Regions from separate parts of the Comamonas sp. 14P8.1.4 genome, predicted to be linked through region 2. Evidence: predicted binding sites of a transcription regulator. Region 2 holds the regulator's gene; each other region holds the start of a gene.
What was found. Region 2 encodes FNR, which switches genes on or off when oxygen is low (the NO sensors DNR and NnrR bind a similar motif). Its sites were predicted from a motif close to TTGATNNNNATCAA; they were not measured.

Region 1 (6,200 bases), on a different contig from region 2:
CGGGGTTTGCGCTGCAGCCACATATGGACAAACCGCTGTGGCACCTTTCCACCGGGAGCTTGCGCAAGCTGGGCATGGCTGCCGCACTGGCCAGCGGGGCGCGGCTGACGGTGATTGAAGAGCCCGTGGCCGCACTGGACAGCAGCAGCATTCGCTACCTGAGCCAGGCGCTGGACGCGCTGGGCGAAGCCCTGGCAGGCGCAGCCACCCCGCGCTGGGTGCTGGTGGCCCACTGGGAGCCCTTGCCCGGTGTGATGTGGGATGAGGTGCTGGCACCGCCCGCGCTGACCGCGGCCTAGGGTGGTGCCGGCGACATGTGCGGCCGGCTAGGGCGGTGTGTCAGTCCAGCGGCGCGGGCAGCACATAGCCCACGATGGTGATGAAGTGCAGCAAGCTGCCGCCGATCACAAACAAGTGCCAGATGCCGTGAAAGTGGCGCACCCGCGTGTCCAGCACAAAAAACACAACGCCAATGCTGTAGAGCAGGCCGCCAGCGGCCAGCCAGACAAAGCCCGCCGTGCCCAGGGCCTGCAGCAGCGGCCCGGTAGCAACCAGTACCACCCAGCCCATCACGGCGTAGATCACCAAAGACAGCACACGGGCCTCGCTGCGCGGCTTGATTTCTTGCAGCATACCGATCAGCGCCAGCCCCCAGATCACGCCAAACAGGCTCCAGCCCCAGGCCCCGCGCAGACTGATGAGGCAAAACGGCGTGTAGCTGCCCGCAATCATCAGGTAGATGCTCAGGTGGTCGCACTTTTGCCAGATGCGTTTGGCGCGGCCGCGCACGCTGTGGTAGGTAGTAGAGATGGCATACAGCAGCACCAGCGCACCGCCGTAGATGCTGACACTGGTGATGGCCTGCGCATCCGCACGCAAGCTGGCCAGCACGATCAGCCAGACAGCCCCCGTCAGTGCCAGCAGGGCACCGACCAAATGGGTCCAGGCGTTGAAGCGTTCACCGTGATACATGCTGCTTATGGTGGGGACGATGTCACTGCTTGCAAGCCAGAACAAGGCAAGCAAAAGTGTCAGCGAGCGGCGCGGCCCGTTGGCGCACGCATGGGTAAGGGCTAGCTGTTCTGGCTCCAGCGGTAGTTGGTCGTTATGCCCTGGGCGTCCGTCAGCGTGAAATGTTGGGCGTCATGGATGCGCAGTTGAATGTGCTGCTCGCCGGTCGATGCGCTGCCGTCATAGTGTTCCCAGGCCACGGTAGCCAGGATGCAGCCATCGACCAGCGCTTGCATCTGGCACAAGAAACTGATGCCCCAAGGGGTTTGCCAGACCGGCTCGCCCATGACATCGAGCCACTCCAGTTGGGTCATCTGGGGCGTCGCCGGGCCTTGCGCGAAGTAGTGACCCGGCTGCAGGGGTTCGGGCCAGAAGCGCACCTCGGGCGCGGCTTCTGCCGCGTGCAGCACATACCGGTTCGCCCGGCCTTGGGCATCGCACAGTGTGAAGCGGGTGTCGCTGTCGATCTGCAGCCACAAGGTGTTGGCGCGCAGCGTGCCACCGCCGTCGTCCCACTCCACCTGCCAGCACTCCCACCACTGGTTGCCGTGCTGCACACGCGCAGTGCTGCGCACATAGCCCGAACTGCCATCGCTGGCCAGACCGGGGGCTCCTGCCCAGCGGCACAGGTGCAGCGTCTGCCATTGCGGCAGCGCGCAGTTATCAAAGTCACTGCGGTACTCGCCGGGCGGCAGCATGCCGGGCCAGCTGGGTGGGGACGTGGGGGTGGTTGGTGTGTCCAGCAACAGATGCAGTGCGGCAAAGTGTTCGGTATGCATGGCCGCAGTGTACGCAGGGGCGGGCGAGCGGTAGGCGGCCGCGCACCGCCGCTGCCTGTTGGCGTGCTTTTACAGCGCGATGGCCAGCAGATCGCTTTCCACGCAGATGCCGTTGTCCAGACCTGCACGCACCAAAAAGCCTTCGTCCAGTGCCACGAGCTGGGCGCTTTCGACGTTGAAGCCTTCATTGCCTTGGGCCGTCTTGAAGCTGAAGTAGCCGCGCACAGGCAGCTCGGCTGCGCATTCCATGTCGATGGCAGCGTGCTGTTCGGTCAGCCACTGGCGTGCCGATTGCAGGGTGGCGGCCACGGGCAGGCAGTCGGCAGGAATGTCGATGTGGGCGCTGCGGGTGACGTCGTCACCGCTCAGACCGTCGATGTCGCCGATGGTGAAAAATGCAACTGCAAAGCTTTGCTGGCTCATGGTGAAAGTTTTTTGCTATCAAAAAAAGTGCATTGTGCGCGCTGCTGCAAATGCTTTGAGCCAGTAGGGTATGAAGTGCAGTGCGCACCAGGCGCCAGGCACTGCACGCGATGTTTACTGCGGCTGGGCGTGGAAGGCCTTGTTGGCAATCTTCCAGCCGTGCTCCGTTTTGAGCAACACAAAGTAGTCGGTGAAGGTGACGCTGCCGTGCACCAGGGTGACTTTGGCCATGGCCGAGGTGCCGGTGATGTCCAGCCAGTCAATGCTGCGCCGGCGCGTGGCCTCGTCGGGGGCGGGGGTGTTGCGAAAGCGCTGGCAGTAAAAGTCCAGGTCCCAGGAGGTCAACGGCCCCTCGCGCACGCTCTCCAGGCGCGCGGTGGGCAAAAAGGCGGCGCGCATGTGTGCGGCGTTGTCTTCGGCGTGGCCGCGCAGGTACAGCTCCAGGGGAATGCGTGCGGCGCTGTCTTCGGGGTGGGTGTGCGGCATGCAGCGGCTCCGGATAGGGTTGGGCAAAAGCTGTCGCATGCTAGCGGGGCGCGCCGGGCCGATTGCATGTGCGCAGGTCACAGGTGTTTCACCAGCGGCGCTGCGTGCGCCCAAAACAAAAGCCCCGGCCATGGGCACGGGGCTTGAGGTGGGCTGCCGGGCGAGCGCCGCGGCAGCTGCGTGGGCGTATTAAGCGCCCAGCTTCAGGGCGCCCTTCATGATGAAGGAGTGGCCAGGGAAGGAGCAGAAGTAGGTGTAGTCGGTGCCAGCCTTGAGCTTGGCCACGTCGATCACGACCTGGGTCGATTCACCACCGCCAACGACCTTGGTGTGAGCGATCACGCGGGTGTCGCCAGCCTTCACGTAGTCGGCAGCAGCGCCAGCCTTCATGCCGTCCGCAGCGGTGGCGGTGGCATCAGCGGCGGTGGTCAGCACCAGGTTGTGGCCCATGGAGGACTTGGGCATCTTGCCCACGTGCTTGAGGGTGACGGTGTAGTTCTTGCAGGCCTTGGGCACTTCAATGTTCTTCACATTGAATTGCATCTGGTCATTGCCTTCGACGGTCACAGCGCAGTCCGCAGCCATGGCGGGGGCAGCCACTCCAGCAGTAGCCAACAGAGCGAGCGTCATCAAAGTCTTTTTCATAGCGCGAATCCTTCCGAATCAATCTGGGTGAAGTGAGAGGTGCTCGGCAGTTACCAGCCTTAGACCGGGTCTAACTGAACTGTCCAGTTGGGCCTCATTGTGACCTTGAATTTTCAGTGTTTTGTGAAATTAAAGAAATGCATACAGCGCTTGCGTGCTTTTTGCATGCAGGCATGACGCGGATCAATAAATCGGCGTCCGGTGAACGGGCTGGCAGGGCAGTTTTTATCAAAAAAAGAGCAGCTTTCGCTGATTTTTCAATGACTTATCGATAGTTTGTCTATGGAAGCCTTGGTGAATAAGCGCTGGCTGCTCTGGTTTTGAGAGAAGGCGACAGGCAAGCCTTAGGACAAGACCGCTTCTGGCTTGCTGGCCATGGGGGCGGTGCCGCGCAGCAGTGCCAGCGAGTGCAGGCGCGCCTGCGCACGTTGCAGGTCAAACTGCTTGGCATCAAAGCCGGTGGCAGCGGTCTCGGGCGCTGCCAGCAAGGCATTCAAGCCTGCAATACCGCCGCAGTCTTCGGGGGGGCAAGCATTGCGCCCGCCCAGGCACATGGGCAGGCTGTGCAGCGCCGCATCGCTGCCAACAGCGGCCAAGGCCTCCAGCTTGATGCGGTGCAGCCAGTGATCGCCAAAGTCGTACAGATAGCGCACGGCCAGGGCCTGGCCTTGCAGCAACTGACCCAGCGTGTAGCGGCGCGCATCCATGGTGGGATCTTCGGGCGTGTCTGCATCGGGCTGGCCGTAGCGCTGGCCCGCAATTTCAAACTCATACAGGTGGCGGTTCTGCCAGCCCATTACGGCCTGGATGGCGCGGTGCAGCTGCGCCAGGGTAATCGAATCTGCTACGACGAGGCGGCGCCAGACGGCGGGCTTGGTATCGCACAGCTGAATATGCAGTTGGTAGCTGCTGCGGGTTTTGGTCATGGGGTAGTCTCCTCCCAGTGGCAATCACAGTTCTGCGGCGTGCGCAGTTATTTCATGCCCATGTTTTAGCGCAGCTCGCATGGACGTGTGGCGGGTGCGGGTAAGTACTGGCTCTGCGGGTGCAGGGGATTTGGCCGTATGGCTGAAGCCATCGGCAATTTATGGTTGGCGTAAAAAAGGCACCCGAAGGTGCCTGTGAAAGTAGCAATCGATGCGGGCGATGCTCAGTCCACGCTGGCGCCCGAGGCTTTCACCACGGGCTCGTACTTGCTGCGCTCAGCGGCCATGAAGCTGTCGAACTGCTTGCTGGTGGTGGGCACAGGCTCGGCCATCAGGGCGGCAAAGCGCTTTTGTGTTTCGGGGTCCTTGAGCGCCGTGGTGAAGGCATTGTTCAGATCGGCCACCACGTCGGCAGGGGTGCCAGCGGGCGCCACCAGGCCCCACCACGTATCAATGGCAAAGCCCTTGATGTTCTTGGACAGTGGAGGCACGCCAGGCAGCAGCGGGCTTTCGCTCAGGGTGGTCACAGCCAGGGCCTTGAGCTTGCCGGACTTGATGTTGGCAGAGGCAGCGGCCAGGTTGTCGATGTTGAAGTCCACTTCACCGGCCAGCAGGGCCAGCTGTGCGGGGCTGGCACCGCGGTAGGGAATGTGCACGGCGGTGAAGTCCAGCCCTTGCTTGAACATTTCACCAGCCAGGTGGCCGGCGCTGCCGTTACCGCCGCTGCCATAGCTCAGACGGCCAGGGTGGGCCTTGCCGTAGGCCACGAGGTCGGCCACGGAATTGATCTTCAGTTCCTTGGCGCGGTCGGCATTGACCACCAGGACATTGGGCACGCGCACCATCTGGGTCACGCCGACAAAGTCCTTGTTCGCATCAAAGGGCAGCTTTTTGTACAGCCAGGGGTTGACGGCGTGGGTGGCCACGGCAGCCAGGCCAATGGTCTTGCCATCGGGTGCAGCCTTGGCAATGGCGTCAACGCCGATATTGCCGCCCGCACCGGGCTTGTTTTCCACAATCACGGTGCCCAGCGTTTCGCGCACACGTTCGGCCAGGGCGCGGGATGTCACATCCAGCGGGCCGCCAGGGGCGTAAGGCACGATCAGGCGAATGGGCTGCTCAGCAGCTTGGGCCAGGGGAGATGCCATTGCAGCAGCAAAGGCCACGGAGGTCAGCAGGATGTTTCGACGGTTCATGCAGGATATTGTGCAAGATTCGTGTGTGGGGACTACGTGCACCCCCTTGTTTTGAATTTTTCATGCGCGTTTTATGTTTTTTGTCTATGAATAGTGTTGCTTGCTTGTTAAATGTGCATTTTTGATGCGCTCTACACCCAAGAAGACTTGCTGTCCAGCAGAGGGTTTTGTAAGTTTACGTAAAAAAAGCCGCACAAGGCGGCTGGGCAGGGGTAGTGGGCGGTGGCTTACTTGTCGGCAGCGCTGGTGAACGCATCGGCAAAGAAGGCCTCTTCAGGCAGGCCGCGCTGGCTGGTATAGCTGGTGCGTGCGGAGTCGACCACGATGGGCGCGCCACAGGCGTAGACCTCGTGCCCCGAGAGATCGGCAAAGTCATCCAGCACCGCCTGGTGCACGTAGCCGGTGCGGCCTGTCCAGTGGTCTTCGGGCTGGGCGTCCGAGACCACGGGCACATACCGCAGATGGGGCATGTGGGTGGTCAGCTCCTGCAGCCAGGCATCGCGGTACAGGTCCTCAGGGCGGCGGCCACCCCAGTACAGACTGACCGGGCGGGTGTTGCCCTGGTGCTGCATGTGGGTCAGCAAGCTTTGGATGGGGGCAAAGCCCGTGCCGGAGGCCAGAAACACCAGCGGCTTGTTCGAGTCTTCACGCAGAAAGAAGCTGCCAAACGGGCCTTCGGCGCGCAGGATTTCCTTTTCCTTCATGGCACCAAACACGTGGTCGGTGAACACGCC
Region 2 (6,200 bases):
AGGCTGAAGCGGTGGGTACAGCCGACGATGTGCGCAATCTGGCGCACTACGTGCTGAGCCTGTCGGGCAGCCCCCACGATTCCTTGAAGGCTTCGTTGGGCAAGTCCAAGTTCACGGTGTGTGCGGCATGCCACGGCATGGATGCCAAGGGCAACCCTCTCTTGGGTGCCCCCAACCTGACCGACGATGTGTGGCTGCATGGCTGGGGTGAGCAAGCGATCATCGACATGATCACCCATGGCAAGATGAACGAAATGCCTGCGCAGAGCAAGAAATTGACACCTGCACAGATCGACGTTCTGACCGCCTATGTGTGGGGCTTGTCCAACAAGCCCAAAGCAGGTAACTGAGCGTTGTGACGATGTGGAAGGCGGCACTCTGTGCCGCCTTTTGCTTTGGTGCAATTTAGGGAGTGTGACGCATGAGTTCCGAGCAACAAAAACCGCAAAAAATCATTCCGATCCAAGCGGATAGCCAGGAAAAGACCATCTCGTTTTTTGAAGCGCACAAGAAGGTTTATCCGCGCTCCATCAGCGGCAAGTTCATGAATTGGCGCTGGGCCATGGTGCTGCTGACACAGTTGCTTTTCTACGGCTTGCCGTGGCTGGAGTGGGGGCAGCGCCAGATGGTGCTGTTCGACCTGGGCACGCGCCGTTTTTATTTGTTTGGCCTGGTGCTGTACCCGCAGGACTTTATCTACCTGACGGGCTTGCTCATCATCAGTGCCCTGGCGCTGTTCTTGTTCACGGCGGTGGCCGGGCGCCTGTGGTGTGGCTTCACCTGTCCGCAAACGGTGTACTCCGAAATCTTCATGTGGATTGAGCACAAGGTCGAAGGTGACCGCAGTGCGCGAATCCGCCTGGACCAAGGAGGCTGGACGGCCGAGAAAATCTGGAAAAAGTCGCTCAAGCAACTGCTCTGGATTGCCTTGGCGCTGTGGACGGGCTTCACGTTCGTCGGCTACTTTGTGCCCATTCGTGAACTAGGCGGTGAGCTGCTGGTTCTGGACGGTGGCTGGCAAATTTTCTGGGTGCTGTTCTACGGTTTTGCCACCTACGGCAATGCGGGCTACATGCGTGAGCAGGTGTGCAAATACATGTGCCCGTATGCGCGCTTTCAAAGCGCGATGTTTGACAAAGACACGTTGATCGTCAGCTATGACGCACCCCGCGGTGAAGCGCGTGGTCCACGCAAAAAAGAGTCCGATTACCGCTCCCAAGGGCTGGGTGACTGCATTGACTGCAAGCTGTGTGTGCAAGTCTGCCCGGTGGGCATTGATATTCGCAACGGCCTGCAGTACGAGTGCATCGGTTGTGGCTTGTGTGTGGATGCATGCAACAACGTGATGGATAACATGAACTATCCACGTGGCCTGATTCGCTTGACCACCCAGAATGCGGTCAGTCAGGGCTGGTCGGGCGCGCAAATTCTGCGTCGTATTGTTCGGCCTCGTGTATTGATTTATTCAGCCATTTTGCTGGCGCTGTCGGTGGCCATGGTGGTCAGCATGGCTGTGCGTGAGCCGCTGAAAGTCGACGTGATTCGTGACCGTGCCTCGCTGGCGCGCATTGCCTCGGGTGGCAAGCTGGAGAATGTGTACCGCCTGCAGGTCATGAATGCGACAGAGCTGGCGCAGACCTATGTGGTCACGGTCAAGGGGCTGCAGGGCATTGAGGTGGCGGAAGCTACGGCTGTTGCGGTAGATGCAGCGCAGACGCGTGGGGTTGCGGTGCGGGTGCAGATCCCATATGGGTCTGCGCAGGCGGGCTCACACCCGATCGAGTTCGAGATCACGGCGCAAAGCGGCCAGGGTCACGTGCTGGAGAAGTCGGTGTTTATCGTGCCGCGCTAAAAGCGGTGCATGGTGTGTGGAAGGCGTAGCCCTTGCACACCCTGTTTGATTCAAAGAGAGTTTGGTATGTCTCAGATTGCAAAGAAGCTGGAAAAGAAGTCGGGCCCCTGGTGGAAATACGGGCACGTATGGCTGGTGCTGGCAGGCCCTGCGATTGTCGTGGTGGCCGGTGTGACAACGGCCATGATTGCCATGCGCGGTGCAGATCCGGTGGTCGATGAGAACTACTACCAAAAGGGGCTGCATATCAATCAGGAGCTGCGACATGCCGAAAAAAGCCTGGCCCCAGCCGGTGCGGCACGCAACCATGCCACCACGCCGGATGCAGACTTGCCTGATCTTTCACCCAAGTAAAACGGGTGCTTCACTATCAGTAGCTGCTAGCGCTTGGTATGCAATGGCTTGAGGATTGAATCCATTTCAAATCATTGCTTGATAAGCGCTTGCAGCTATTGTTTTTATTGAGTGTTTCTCCCACACACCAGCCAAAGGATCGATGTTCACAATAGGTACAGACTTCATGCGAAGGAGGGTGTATGTGGACACGTCGTTTAATGTGGATTCTGTGGCCTGCCTTCTTGGCGGCCGGTGTGATGGAAATGCTGGTGTTTGCCGCCTTTGATCCGCAAGACATGTTGTGGCTGGGGCAGGGTGTGCAGCTGTCCCGCACGGCCATTTACACCTTGGCATTTTTTGCATTCTGGGCCGTGTTTGCGGCGGCGGGTTATCTGACGGTGCTGCTGTCCATGTCTGCCGCTGAGGTGAATGCACAGCCCTCTGCACTGTGAAGTGAAGCGCCTGGCCGCATAAGTCGCCTGCGCTGGCGCTGCGCCGCTGGTTAGCCTGAACGTTGGCCATAAAAAAACCTCCCTGGCGAAAGCGGGGAGGTTTTTTTTGATGGTGGGTAGCGCTTATTTATTGCATTCGTGCTGGCTGTTGACCAGACGTTGCAGGGCCGCCGTATCCAGAATGCGCACGTGGCGCTGTTTGACTTCCACCATGCCTTCTTCCACAAACTTGGAGAACGTGCGGCTGACGGTCTCCAGCTTCAGGCCCAGGTAGCTGCCGATTTCTTCACGCGTCATGCGCAGCACCAGCTCAGAAGACGAGAAACCGCGGGCATGCAGGCGTTGCACCAGGTTCAAAATGAAGGCAGCCAAGCGCTCTTCGGCGCGCATGCTGCCCAGCAGCAGCATCACGCTGTGCTCACGCACAATTTCGCGGCTCATGACTTTGTGCACATGGCTTTGCAGTGCGGTCACTTCGCGCGAGATTTCTTCCAGACCATCGAAAGGCATCACGCACACTTCCGCGTCTTCCAGTGCGACGGCGTCACAGGTGTGGTGGTCATTGACAATGCCATCCAAACCAATGATTTCGCCGGCCATCTGGAAACCGGTCACTTGATCGCGACCATCTTCTGTGGCGACGCAGGTCTTGAAAAAACCGGTTCGAATGGCGTAGAGCGATGTGAATGCTTCTCCATTGCGAAACAGCGTTGCTCCGCGTTTGACTTTGCGGCGCGTGGCCACAATGTCATCAATGCGCTGCAGCTGCTGCTCATTCAGGCCTACGGGCATGCAGAGTTCGCGCAGATTGCAGTTGGAGCAGGTAACTTTGATGGTTGGAGGAGTCATGTACTCAAAAGCCCGGGGTCTTGGAGAGATCAAAGGCTTGTGCGGTTAAAGATCAGAAAAAAGAAACTATCGAATTGCTCGCAGTTGCTATGAATGATGTAAGTTAAATTGTGACATCGCTTGTACAGCAACCTCTTGATGCACGTCAAGGATGAAGGTGGCCAATTGTTGCAAAGTCCTGTCATCAAGGAAGAACTTCATGACAGTTGTCACCCCCGAGCTCTTGCGTCGCTATGACGTGCCAGGTCCACGCTACACGTCCTACCCCACAGCGGATAGGTTTGTGGAGGCGTTTGGCGATAGTGACTATATCTTGGCCCTCAAGCAGCGCAAAGTGGCCGCTGCGGCCAAGCAGCCGATGTCGCTGTATGTGCACATCCCGTTTTGCGATTCGCTGTGCTACTACTGCGCCTGCAACAAGATCATTACCAAGCACCATGAGCGTGCGGTCACCTATATGCGCTATCTGGAGCGTGAGGTGGATCTGCACCTGCAGCATTGCGGTCGTGGCCAGGCGGTGAGCCAGTTCCACGTCGGTGGTGGGACACCAACCTTTCTGACCGATGATGAATTGCGCGCGCTGTGGGGCATGCTGCGCGAGCGCTTTCAGTTTGACCCTGCGGGGGAGTATTCGATTGAAGTCGACCCACGCACTGTCACGCGAGAGCGACTGGCGGTACTCAAGGAAATCGGCTTTAACCGCCTGAGCTTTGGCGTGCAGGACTTTGATCCCGAGGTGCAAAAAGCCGTGCACCGCGAGCAGCCCGCAGAGCAGGTGTTTGATTTGGTGGCGGCTTCGCGCGAGCTGGGTTTTGAGTCGATCAACGTTGACCTGATCTACGGACTGCCCAAGCAAAATCCGGAATCGTTCGCGCGCACGCTGCAGCAGGTGGCGCAGTTGCGGCCCGATCGCATTGCGCTGTATGCCTATGCACATTTGCCAGAACGCTTCAAGCCTCAGCGGCGCATCTTGCAGGCCGATTTGCCATCCGCGCCCGACAAGGTGGGTATGTTGTCGGCCGCGATTGAGAGCTTTATGGCTGCGGGTTACGTCTATGTGGGCATGGATCACTTTGCCCTGCCGGAGGATGCATTGGCAGTGGCCAAGCGCCAAGGGCGTTTGCACCGCAATTTCCAGGGCTACAGCACGCAACCCGATTGCGACCTGATTGCGCTGGGCGTGTCTGCGATTGGCCGTGTGGCAGCAACGTACAGCCAAAATGCAAAAACGCTGGAAGAGTATTACGACCTGTTGGACCAAGGGCGCTTGCCCGTGGTGCGTGGTTTGGCCTTGTCACGGGACGACACCATTCGCCGCGCGGTGATCATGACCATCATGTGCCAAGGCGAGGTGTTCTATGAGTCCATCAACAGTGCGTGGCTCATCGATTTCAAAAAATATTTTGCAGCAGAAATTGAGGCGCTGGCAGACCAGCAGGACGAAGGTCTGGTGACGATTTCCGATGACTGCATCACGGTCACCCCCAAAGGGTGGTTCTTTGTACGTGGCGTGGCCTTGGTGTTTGACCGTTATTTGCAGGCAGATCGCAATCGTGCCCGATTCTCGCGGATCATCTGATCCCTATGATTCTTTCCTTGCTTTGGACCGCATTTTTCATGGGGCTCGTGGGTGGGCCCCATTGTCTTGCCATGTGTGCGGCACCTTGCCATGCGGTGATCCAGGGCCATGGTCAAGTCGTGCAGATGCATGCAGCATGGTCACCGCAACGCCGGGCCTGGAGCTGGAGCACCTGCCAGTTTCATCTGGGGCGCCTGCTTGGCTACGCTTTGCTGGGCGCCGTGGCCGCTTTGGCCATGGAGCAAGTGGCCTGGTTTTCGGATCAAACCTCTGCCTTGCACCCTGTATGGGTCCTCATGCACCTGGCGATTTTGGCCTGGGGGCTGCTCATGCTGTTTCAGGGACAGCAGCCCGTGTGGCTGGAGCGCGCAGGGCGTGTGGTCTGGGCCAAGGTGCAGCCTGTGTTGTCTTTGCGCGGTGGTGCCTTGCTGGCGGGAATGGCCTGGGCATGCATGCCCTGTGGCTTGCTTTATTCGGCGGTTCTGGTCGCGGCACTGAGCGGCTCTGCATGGACGGGGGGCATCAGCATGCTGGCATTTGGGGTGGGCAGTGGGCTGTGGCTGCTGGCTGCACCACTGGCGTGGCGCTGGCTCAGCGGGAGGGTCAACCGCTGGCGTTCAGAGTGGGGAACACGCGCTGCAGGCCTGATGCTGGTGGCCGTATCACTGTGGGCGTTGTGGATGGACTTGGTCTACAAGCCGTCCCTGTGGTGCCGCTAGAAGGGAAATCGCTGGGGGGTGGTGCCGAATGGCGAATGAAGGTGTCTGCAAAACCACCGAGCCGTCATCCTGAACCGGGGGTTCAGGTGGGCGAGAGCAACCTAACGTTGGGTTCGTCTGACGCGAGACGATCACGCTTGCTAGGCAATGTATCAAGCCCGTGCTCAATGAGCATTGGTTCAAGGCAATATAAAGCCCGGCGGATTGCAGACAGGTGCGATTTTACAGGCTTTCCGCAGGCGTGGAGGGCAATTCCACTTGAGCGGCGTTGTCTAAATCTGTGTCGATGCCGATATCGGTGGTTGCGGGCATTGCGTCTACCATGGCTTCCATGGATGGCTGCGTGTGCGCCAGCGGTTGGCTTGCCTGCGCCAAGGCTTGATCGATGCGATCCACCAAGGCACTGGCAAGCG
Region 3 (6,200 bases), on a different contig from region 2:
GCCGGAAGATCTCCGGTTCTTTTCTTGAGCTCCGCCTCTTCCACACTGATCCCGTACTGGCGAGCAATGAGCTGCGTCAGCTGTGCGCCGCCAAAGCCCTGCTCGCTGTCGTGCAAGACTTCATCATTGCGCACAATTTGCAAACTGAAATTGCGCGCACCCACTTTGATCAAAGCAATCAGATCCCCCTCCCCTGCATTGGGGAGCTGAGCCATCCAGCGCGCAGCTGCCAAACGAGAAGCGTAGGACTCCACATCGACCACGACCGGTGTAAGCCCCACCAGTACGGCCAGATTATTGATTTCCTCAACCTTCTCTTTGCGCGTAGCCGCCAAGAGCACATCAACGTCTGACGGGTTCTTGGCATTCGGCCCAATGACGCAGAAATCTAGACTCACCTCTTCCAAAGGAAAAGGTATGTACTGACTGGCCTCAGACTCCACCTGCACTTCCAGTTCTTGCTCGCTCAGGCTGCCCGGAAGAATGATTTTTTTTGTAATCACCGACGAATGCGACAAAGCCAGCGCCACATGCTTTGCACGTGTGCCACTCTTTTTCAGCAACCGTTTGAGTGCGTCAGACACTTCATCGAATTTTTCGATATTGCCATCCACCACCCAGTCCGCTTCCAGGGGCTCAGAAGCACAGCGCTCCAAAACCCAGGCCCCTTGGCCACCCTGACTCAACTCCACCAATTTAATGGCAGATGAACTGATATCCAAACCGATAAGCGGCGCAGGTTGCCGCTTAAAAAGGGATCCCATAGAGGTCACCGGCCCCTCCCTTTCGTTTCATTTTGATATATAGAAATCCTGATCTGAAGGCATGCTATCAGCAAGGATATAAATCAACCAAGCGTCCCCCACCCTGATCTGCCCCACCATCGTTGCCAAAAGCACACGTTTTGATGCCCGTCAGCCGACCTGCATCGGTCACGCCCGTTGACACAACGACACATCCCCTCCCGCGCTAGACCTCTGCCGTTTTCTATAATGCCTTTCCTCATTTGAGTGGAGCGACATGCCTAACTCTCCCGAATCCAGCGCCCAACCTTCCAAACAAAAAAACAATCCCACCCCTCGCAAGCACTGGCTGCTGCGGGCTTTTTTGTGGTTGATTGGTTTAGCGGTAGCTGGTGCGCTTGCGGTGGCCATGGTGATTGCGGTGGCCTTGGCCATGGCATACCCCAATCTGCCTGACGTTTCCGAGCTGGCCGACTACCGCCCCAAACTCCCCCTGCGCGTCTACTCGGCCGAAGGTGCACTGATTGGCGAGTTCGGCGAAGAGCGCCGCACGCTCACGCCCATCAACGAGATCCCCAAGGTCATGGTCGATGCAGTGCTGGCCATTGAAGACACGCGCTTTTTTGAACACGGCGGCGTGGACTACAAAGGCATGCTGCGCGCAGCTTTGGCCAACTTGGGCAAAGTCAAGAGCCAGGGCGCGTCAACCATTACCATGCAGGTCGCGCGCAATGTGTATCTCTCTACAGAGAAAACCTATACCCGCAAAATCTATGAAGTGCTGCTCACATTCAAGCTAGAGCATCTGCTGTCCAAGGAAAAAATTCTGGAAATCTATATGAACCAGATCTTCCTGGGACACCGTGCCTACGGGTTTGCAGCGGCCAGCGAAGTCTATTTCGGCAAGCCACTGAAAGATGTGACGGTGGCCGAGGCCGCCATGCTGGCAGGACTGCCAAAGGCCCCTTCGGCTTACAACCCCATCAGCAACCCCAAGCGCGCACGTATCCGCCAGCTCTACATCATTGAGCGAATGGCAGAAAACGGTTTCATCACGGTCGAGCAAGCTCGCCTGGCACAAGAAGAGCCTCTGCAACTGCGCAATGCCAGCCGCAGTGGCAGCGTCAATGCCGACTACGTGGCCGAAATGGCGCGTCAGCTGGTATACACCCAGTATGGCGATGAGGCATACACCCGCGGCCTGAACGTCTACACCACCCTGAATGCTGGCGAACAAGAAGTGGCCTATAGCGCGCTACGCAAAGGCATCATGGACTATGAGCGCCGTCAGCGCTATCGCGGTCCAGAGAAATTCATCGCATTGCCTAGCGACAAAGCCGCGCTGGAAGACGTGATTGACGACACCCTGGCACAACACCCGGACAACGGTGATGTACTGGCCGCCGTGGTGCTTGAAGCATCCAACAAGTCGCTGACCGTTCAACGCCCCGACGGGCAAACCCTAAACATCACTGGCGATGGCCTGAAGCCCGTGGAATCTGGTTTGAGTGACAAAGCCGCGCCGAACATCAAGATTCGCCCCGGCGCAGTCATCCGCATTATTGAAACGGCCAAAGGCAAGTGGTCTGCCACACAGCTGCCTGAAGTCGAGGGCGCATTCATTGCGGTAGATCCGCGCACGGGCGCCATCCGTGCCTTGGTGGGCGGTTTTGACTTCCAGAAAAACAAGTTCAACCACGTCACCCAGGCATGGCGACAGCCCGGCTCTGCGTTCAAACCGTTTATCTTCTCTTCCGCACTGGAAAAAGGCCTGAGCCCTGGCACGCTGATCAACGATGCGCCCTTGATGTTTGGCTCCAACGTCACTGGCGGCCAACCCTGGGAACCACGCAACTACGACAACCGGTTCGAAGGCCCGATGACCGCGCGCACTGCGCTCGCGAAATCGAAAAACATTCCATCGATTCGGGTGCTGGATTTCACCACCCCCAAGTTCACGCAAGAGTGGATCACGCGCTTTGGCTTTGATGCCAACCGCCACCCAGCCTACCTCACCATGGCCCTGGGCGCAGGATCCGTCACCCCCATGCAGATGGCCACCGGCTTCTCGGTTTTTGCCAATGGCGGCTACCGCATCAACCCCTGGCTCATTGCAAAAATTACGGATCACAAAGGCCGCGTACTCTCTGAATTCACGCCTCCACCACTGGAACAGCAACAGCGCGCCATTGAGCCTCGCAATGCCTTCGTCATCAACACCATGTTGCAGACCGTCGCCAAATCCGGCACAGCCGCGCGCGCACAAGCTACGCTCAAACGTCCGGACCTGTATGGCAAAACCGGCACCACCAATGATGCTGTCGATGCGTGGTTTGCAGGCTTTCAGCCCACGCTGACTGCCATCACATGGATTGGCTACGACAATCCGCGCAACCTGGGCTCTCGTGAAACTGGTGGTGGACTGAGTCTGCCCATCTGGATCAACTTCATGCAGCATGCACTGAAAGATGTTCCCGTGGCCAGTTACCCCGTTCCAGAAGGCGTGACCAACGTCGGTGGCGAGTGGTACTTTGATGAGTTCACGGGCTCCGCAGGGGTCACCGCCCTGGGCATGGATGCCAGCTATGGCACCGAAGAGGCAACCGAGGCGCCGCCGCCTGAAGAGCGCAACCGCATTCTCGATTTGTTCCGTAACTAACGCGACCACAAAAAAGCCCAGTGATTTCTCACTGGGCTTTTTTATTCGAAGGGTGCAGCCGCTTAGACCACGGACACATAGAACGTGAGCGTCAACCCCGACTGTTCACTGGCAAATTGGCTCAAATGGGCAAAAAACTCACCACGGCCCTTGGTGTCCTTCCACGACGCGCCGTCAAACTTATAGTGAAACCCACCCGCCTTGGCGGCCAGCCAGATTTCATGCAGCGGCTTTTGCTGGTTCACCACGATTTGCGTACGGTTGGCAAACACCAGTGTCACCATGCCCCCCACACGCTGCGCATCAATGTCGGCGTCGACCTCATCATTGAGGCGGTCACACGACTGCTCCACCGCCATCAGCAGTTGTTCAGCTTTATCTAAATATTCAAGGTCGGTCATTACAATCCACTCATGTTGAATGCTCACCAAATTTTATTCCGGTGCATTGCCCTTGCCGTTTGTACGGCAGCACTGGGGGCCTGCGGCCAGCGCGGCGATCTGTATCTGCCCACGGAGCCGGCCGCCCAAAACCGTGCAACCTTGCCCCATTCCGTCGTGCCCGCCATGCCTGCAGAGGCCACGGCAACCACCACTCAACCATAAGACAGAGGCATCTCTGATGCTCTGGATAAACGGCTTGCTCTGCATCAACTGCTAGGCAGTGCATTCGCCCTAGAGTCTGCGCTTTTCATCCAACGCACCACCTCCATGGCGATTGAACTGTACCGCGACCAGACGCACGCTTGCCTCATGTTCACTGACCTCATGGAGGAAGACGGCCAAGCCGTTCAGTGCAACCAGTTCTTGATTGTGGACCACGGCACCGGCGCCATCATTGATCCCGGTGGCAACCTGGCTTTCAATGAGCTGTTTATGGGCATGACGCGGCACTTCCCCCCGCAGAAGCTGTCGTATGTGATTGCTTCACACGCTGACCCAGACATCATTGCCTCGCTCGATCGCTGGATGACCAGCACCAAGGCCTCGCTCGTCATCTCACGCATCTGGGAACGCTTTGCCCCCCACTTCACCAAAGTGGGAAAAACCGAAAACCGCGTCATTGGCGTTCCCGACAGCGGCGCACGCCTGCCGCTGGGCCACAGCGAACTGATTTTGCTGCCCGCGCACTTCATGCACTCGGAAGGCAACTTCCAGTTCTACGATCCGATCAGCCGCATCTTGTTCACGGGGGATCTGGGTGTCTCCATGACCTCAGGCATCGAAGCGCGCAAGCCCGTGGTGAACCTCAAGGCACATATTCCGCGCATGGAAGCGTTCCACCGTCGCTACATGGTCTCCAACAAGATCCTGCGCTTGTGGGCCCAGATGGCACGCCAGCTGGATGTGCAAATGCTCGTCCCGCAGCATGGCGCTCCCATCATGGGTAAGCGGGCAGTGGAAGAGTTTTACTGCTGGGTGGAAAACCTGGAATGTGGGATTGATGTCTTCAACGCCAGCCACTACCAAGTGCCTGCCGCTTACATCGATCCGGCCACGCGACAAATACGTCCAGCGCCGCAAGCCGTACCCGCCTGAAGCCAGACATAGCGCCGCCAGACACGAATGCCTGGCACACGCTCCACGCTTAGACACCAGAGTCAGCGCAAGCGCCGCAAAAAATCGGCCAAGGCCGCATTCACAGGCTCTGGGTGTGTCAGATTGGCGGCATGCCCCGCACCTTCGATGCTGACCCATTGCGACTGCGGCAAGCCATCTGCCATGGCTTGGGCGCGTTCCAGCGCAATGGCGCGGTCTTGGGTACCGTGAATCACCAAAGCGGGCACCTGTATCCGTGCCAATTGCGGCGTTAAATCATCGCGCTGCGCCAGTGTGGTGAAACACTGCATCAGGTTGGCGGCATCCACCTGCTTCCATTTGGCTTTCCACGCGGCTGCGCCTGCCCAGCGCTCACCCAGCACAAAAGACTCCACCGTGGTGGCCATCACCTCATCCAGCCCAATCTGGGCCCAGCGCTGCGCCATCGCCATGTGGTGCGGCATCAGGCCTGGGTCTTCGGGCAGCGCCTGGCTGTCGATCAGCACCAGCGCACGCACCAGCTGCGGATGCGTCAAGGCACAGCGCAGCGAGAGGTAACCGCCTTGCGACATACCGATCAGCACGGCTTGCTGCACGTCCAAGTGGACCAGCAAGGCGGCTACGTCATCTGCCAAGTCGTAATAACTGAACGGCGCACAGGCGTTCGGCGTCGCCGTCTGACCATGCCCGCGCTCATCCCAGGTGATGCAGCGGTAGTCCTCCTGCAGCGCCTCGATCTGCGGATCAAACATGCTGTGATCCATCAACAAGCCGTGCGAGAACACCAGCACCGGCTTGTCCCGTCCACCCGTGTCCGTATAGAAGATGTGTTGACCGTTGACTGCAGCGAAAGGCATGCCAAGCTCCCTGAAGGTGTGACTGGACACCCATCCTAGAAAAGCTGCGGCCCGCTGTGCCTCCGGCCCAACCCCTAAACACGGTCATGCCGGCCACCGCCTGGCACCGCCCCAGGCTGCCAGCGGGTCAGGCGGTCAGGCCAGTGCGCGCTGAATCAGAATTTTCTGCACATCGCTGGTTCCCTCGTAGATCTGGCACACCCGCACATCGCGGTAGATGCGCTCCACGGGAAAATCATTCACCACGCCATAGCCACCCAGCGTCTGAATGGCGGCGCTGCACACGCGCTCCGCCATTTCACTGGCAAACAGCTTGGCCATTGCGGCTTCCTTCAGGCATGGCAGGCCTGCATCGCGCAAGCTGGCGGCATGCCAGATCAGCTGGCGCGCCGCTTCAATTTGC

Region 1: a site for FNR is predicted at 3,518-3,531, ahead of azu (azurin). Genes of this name have one in related genera too.
Region 3: a site for FNR is predicted at 4,042-4,055, ahead of AC27VO_RS13715 (oxygen-binding di-iron domain-containing protein). Genes of this name have one in related genera too.

Annotation. Positions count from the first base shown of each region.
Region 1 covers NZ_JBYOKN010000003.1:69,812-76,011, reverse strand. Annotated here, with positions in the region: gene AC27VO_RS07350 (P-loop NTPase family protein) at 1-299, shown strand, start outside; gene trhA (PAQR family membrane homeostasis protein TrhA) at 340-972, opposite strand; gene AC27VO_RS07340 (hypothetical protein) at 1,074-1,790, opposite strand; gene AC27VO_RS07335 (hypothetical protein) at 1,860-2,213, opposite strand; gene AC27VO_RS07330 (nuclear transport factor 2 family protein) at 2,328-2,699, opposite strand; gene azu (azurin) at 2,889-3,344, opposite strand; gene AC27VO_RS07320 (plasmid pRiA4b ORF-3 family protein) at 3,689-4,270, opposite strand; gene AC27VO_RS07315 (Bug family tripartite tricarboxylate transporter substrate binding protein) at 4,495-5,466, opposite strand; gene AC27VO_RS07310 (CDP-6-deoxy-delta-3,4-glucoseen reductase) at 5,694-6,200, opposite strand, start outside.
Region 2 covers NZ_JBYOKN010000004.1:72,852-79,051, forward strand. Annotated here, with positions in the region: gene ccoP (cytochrome-c oxidase, cbb3-type subunit III) at 1-350, shown strand, start outside; gene ccoG (cytochrome c oxidase accessory protein CcoG) at 422-1,852, shown strand; gene AC27VO_RS09620 (FixH family protein) at 1,919-2,206, shown strand; gene AC27VO_RS09625 (hypothetical protein) at 2,389-2,640, shown strand; gene fnr (fumarate/nitrate reduction transcriptional regulator Fnr) at 2,764-3,489, opposite strand; gene hemN (oxygen-independent coproporphyrinogen III oxidase) at 3,689-5,068, shown strand; gene AC27VO_RS09640 (sulfite exporter TauE/SafE family protein) at 5,074-5,787, shown strand; gene AC27VO_RS09645 (cell division protein ZapA) at 6,010-6,200, opposite strand, start outside.
Region 3 covers NZ_JBYOKN010000010.1:72,117-78,316, reverse strand. Annotated here, with positions in the region: gene AC27VO_RS13735 (pilus assembly protein PilM) at 1-773, opposite strand, end outside; gene AC27VO_RS13730 (penicillin-binding protein 1A) at 1,021-3,402, shown strand; gene cyaY (iron donor protein CyaY) at 3,465-3,803, opposite strand; gene lptM (LPS translocon maturation chaperone LptM) at 3,816-4,007, shown strand; gene AC27VO_RS13715 (oxygen-binding di-iron domain-containing protein) at 4,113-4,940, shown strand; gene AC27VO_RS13710 (alpha/beta fold hydrolase) at 5,003-5,797, opposite strand; gene AC27VO_RS13705 (acyl-CoA dehydrogenase family protein) at 5,933-6,200, opposite strand, start outside.